2 regions of the Chitinibacter mangrovi genome follow, and region 2 is predicted to be linked to the other one. Evidence: predicted binding sites of a transcription regulator. Region 2 holds the regulator's gene; the other holds the start of a gene.
The links. Region 2 encodes FNR, which switches genes on or off when oxygen is low (the NO sensors DNR and NnrR bind a similar motif). Its sites were predicted from a motif close to TTGATNNNNATCAA; they were not measured.
Positions count from the first base shown of each region.

Region 1: ABHF33_RS09165 (ATP synthase subunit I) is a predicted target of FNR. The motif match lies at 841-854, and genes of this name have one in related genera.

Region 1 is NZ_CP157355.1:1,931,421-1,933,625, reverse strand. Features, by position in the region: gene atpB (F0F1 ATP synthase subunit A) at 1-424, opposite strand, end outside; gene ABHF33_RS09165 (ATP synthase subunit I) at 436-771, opposite strand; gene ABHF33_RS09160 (ParB/RepB/Spo0J family partition protein) at 988-1,839, opposite strand; gene ABHF33_RS09155 (ParA family protein) at 1,922-2,205, opposite strand, start outside.
Region 2 is NZ_CP157355.1:3,190,138-3,192,342, reverse strand. Features, by position in the region: gene hemN (oxygen-independent coproporphyrinogen III oxidase) at 1-183, opposite strand, end outside; gene fnr (fumarate/nitrate reduction transcriptional regulator Fnr) at 507-1,253, shown strand; gene ABHF33_RS15055 (hypothetical protein) at 1,275-1,967, shown strand.

The DNA.
Region 1 (2,205 bases), 1.3 Mb from region 2:
TTGCAAAAGTCTGGTTCACGTCAGCAGTCGGTACAACGCGTAGGTAAACGTGGTGAGGGTCAGCACCAAAGAAGGTGTAGCCAACCCATTGCGCCGCCATCGGCAGCAAGTCAACGGGCAAGAAGTCCATTGAGTTCATCAGGAACACCCAGCAGAAAATCGTCAGGCTCAATGGGCCGATCACTTTTGATTTTGCGTGGAAAGCATCCTTGATCTGGTTGTCGACCATTTCAACAATCAGCTCAACAAAGTTTTGCAAACGACCTGGCACGCCAGCGGTAGCCTTGTTGGCGACATAAGCAAAAACGCCGACAAACAACAAACCCAAAATCAGCGCAACCCAGAAGGTATCCAAATGGATGCCACTGGCCGATTTGGCAAAGGTCAAATGGTGCTGGATATAACTAGTTGCATCTTGTGCCATGATTTCTTTTATTACCGTCTGTTAATTAAAAGCCCAAACCAGTAGGCACTAGCCGCTGCCAGGTATCCTGCGAACACCCACAGCCATGCTGCCTGCCGATACAAAACAAATAACGCTGCAAAGCTGAGCAACGTTACACAAAGCTTGGCCATTTCGGCAGCAAAGTGGCGGCGCATGATTTCGGCTGGCGGCGCAAATTTCACGCTAAACGCGATCATTGCGTACAACACGCTACCCAAAATGGCGATTAATCCACCCAAACCACTTGCAATTGCTGCTTTTTGACCCAAAATCAGTAAGAGCGCTACAGCGAGTACCACGGTGATCGCTAGCTGCAAGCGAATCACGCCCCGAATCTGTGCTGTCTTGACCATCGTCCCACCGTAAGTGAAACCCCGCGATTATACGGAGTAGATTTGCCCTACGTCAATTTTACACATTGACTTAGCGGCATTTATTTTTCAAATGATGCCAGACGGGTAAAGAGAAAAGCCTTTCTTTTTAAACGAGTAATCATCAATTCAGAATTGTCGCCACTTTTTGGTGCAAGCGGCGCACCAGATTTACATCCGTGCCAACAAGGCGTCCAGCTGGGCTTCGTTTTCGTACTCGATGGTAATTTTGCCCTGACCCTGTTTGCCCGTCACAATCCGTACCTTGGTCCCCAATCGAGCTGAAAGGTTCTCCTGACGCGCAATAATTTGCGGATCGGCTGGCAACGCCGGTTTTTGCTGTGGCTCGGCCTGCATTTTTTTCACCAGCGCCTCGACTTCGCGCACCGACAGACCTTTGAGCACGACATGCCTAGCAGCTTCCAGCTGACGATCTTCGTTCAACGGTAGCAAGGCACGTGCGTGCCCCATATCCAGCTGCCCGGCCAGCAACATCTCGCGCACCGCAGGCACCAGATTCAATAAGCGCAGCAAATTGGCCACCGCGGAGCGGGATTTACCCAAAGCCTGCGCCGCCGCTTCCTGCGTCAGGCCAAACTCGTCAACCAGACGCTGAATGCCGATGGCTTCTTCGAGTGGATTCAGATTTTCGCGCTGGATATTCTCGATCAAGGCCATCGCCAGCGCGGCTTCGTCAGCAATCTCGCGTACCAGCGCCGGGATTTCGCTCAAGCCAGCCAGCTGCGCCGCACGCCAGCGGCGCTCGCCGGCGATGATTTCATAGCGCTCAGTCGCAGACTGATTGTCCGCAATCGCCCGCACCAATATCGGCTGCATCAGGCCTTGCGCACGAATCGACGCCGCCAGCTCTTGCAATGCGTCTTCGTCCATCAACGAACGGGGCTGGTACTTACCTGGCTGCAGCTGCTCAACAGCCAGCGTTTTAAGCTCGTCGCTGGCCGATGGCTCGCCCATCAAGGCGTCAAGACCACGCCCCAGACCTTTGAATTTTTTACTGACCATTGCCATTCCAACACTTATTTATTGGGGTATCTATCGCAAAGCCAAGCTGGCCATGCTTTTGCAGGCATTACCTCTGCATCTGTTACATCACGGGCATGGCTTCTTGCACGCCATGCCGCGCCAGCAACTCTTCGGCCAGCGCCAGATACGCTTGCGCGCCTTTGGATGATTTGTCGTAAGCCAAAATCGGCCGTCCGTAACTTGGCGCTTCGGCCAGCCGTACATTGCGCGGAATCACCGTGTGATACAGCTTGCTAGTGAAGTGCTTCACCAGTTGATCGGATACCTGCTGTGCCAGCGTCGAGCGCGGGTCAAACATCGTGCGCAGCAAGCCTTCGATTTCAATTTTACGATTTAGATTTTGCT
Region 2 (2,205 bases):
GCTAAGCAAAGCGCCGGGCAGGCGCTGCTGCAAAATCTGTGCGTACTGCTCGCTACTGACCACTTCAGTAAAGCGGTCTGCCGTGGGGTAAGAGGTATAACGCGGGCCCTTGCCATCGTAACGAACAATCAGCTCGCGATCGAATTCAACCCCACCGAGACCCTGTATTAATTCCTTGCCCATTGTGTATTCTGCCTTGATTGTTGCGCTGTTTTTTTATTGCTTCGGGCTATCCCGAGATGCTTTGCCGCGGCCTTACGTGACAGACTGTGCCAAGCGACTTTGTCTTCATGCTGGCTTGACCAAGCAGAGCGCCGCTGAAATGATTGCCACAAAATCACGCCGGAGCGGGTGCAAACTCAAGCTAGCTGGCGCAGCTTAAAAGCTAGTACAATGATTGAGCTTGATCCATATCAAGTTCCTTGCACTGACAGTGGGGTATCTACCTCTTCGGAGAGGTACAATACTTACCCTGCCTGTTTTAACTATCATCTTGTGAGAGTCCCATGATTTCCCCGATCCAAGTTCGCGACATGTCACCACGCCATCTGCGCAATTCATGCACCAACTGCAGCTTGCGTGAACTCTGTCTGCCTTTGGGTCTGTCGCCGGAGGAAATGCAGGAGCTGGATGGCATCATCACACAGGCCCGCCCGGTCAAACGCGGCGAGGCGCTGTATCGTGCAGGTGAGCCATTCCGTTCGCTCTACGCTATCCGCTTGGGCTTTTTCAAAGCCAGCGTGATTTCGGAAGATGGCCGCGAGCAAGTGACCGGCTTCCATATGTCGGGCGAATTGATGGGCATGGATGCGATCAGCACGGATGTGCATACTTGCGACGCGATTGCGCTGGAAGACAGTGAAGTCTGCGAGCTACCATTTAATGATATTGAAGAACTGTCACGCGAAATCCCGCTGCTGCAACGCCACTTCCATAAAGTGATGAGCCGCGAAATCGTTCGCGATCATGGCGTGATGCTATTACTGGGCAATATGAAAGCCGAAGAGCGTCTGGCGGCATTTTTGCTTAATCTGTCGCAACGCTTTGCCATTCGAGGCTATTCGTCCAGCAGCTTTCATTTGCGCATGACTCGCGAAGAAATCGGTAGCTATCTGGGCTTGAAGCTGGAAACGGTGAGCCGCACCTTGTCCAAATTCCAGGATCAGGGCTTTATCAAGGTACAAAACCGCCTGATCGAGCTGGAGAACATCGACAGCTTGAAAAAACTACTCAATACCTGCCACGACGAGTAATTTACCCAAAGGGGTATATTGATGCACACTCATCTAGTAGCCCCTTCCCAGCTTATACCCCTAATCTCAGCGCGGCTTGGCTTTCATCCGCCTGTGCACAGCTACAGCCTGCATCCTCTGAGCAGCCAGCTACAGGGCATCGCCAGCGGTGCGCAGGTTTTGCTAGTGCAGGCGCCTGATGATCAATACGTGCATCGCCTGCAAGCCAGCCATCCCAATCTGCTTGATTTGCTGCTCGTCCCTTCCCCGATCGCCCCGAGCCACGGCTTTATCACGCTGGCCAGCGGCAACAATGCACAACTGACCGAGGCGGCCAGCCTGATCGACCATCTGGCACCCATCCACAATGGCTGGCTCCATATTGGGCCGCTGGGCTCATGCGGATACATCAACCAGCTTTGGCATACACTGCTCACTCCGCAAGGCGCGCCGCCATTTCTGGACTGGAGACTGCTATCAGAGGCAAACACGCAAGCCAAGGCACTGGATCACACCCTCACACAGGCCGATCTGATTGCCCAGCTGGCCTCACTAATGGCTCAGCAACAACTACAGATCCAGACCATGGCCAGCATTTCTCGCCGTTTTCTGGCCGACTATCCTGACGAAGCATTTATCCCCCACCACCCGCAAACCAGCAACTTCTTTGGTGCCTTTTCAGCAAGCAATCAGGCTCCGGCTGAGCAGCTGGCGCGCTTGCTGGCTCAGTATTAAACACATCCACAACACCATAAAAAAACGCCACCCGAAGGTGGCGTTTCAGGCTACTGACAAAGTGGGATATCAGCACTGCCAAGTCACGGCAAAGCCGTGCCTGAGAAATCGAGGCTCGAAACTGTAGCCTGTCTGTTTTATTCCCACCCCTTCCGTCCCCTCCTTGAGGGGAACCTCGCGACGCGAGTGGCGTTTATCGTCAAATAAAAACGCCACCCGAAGGTGGCGTTTTTACTAG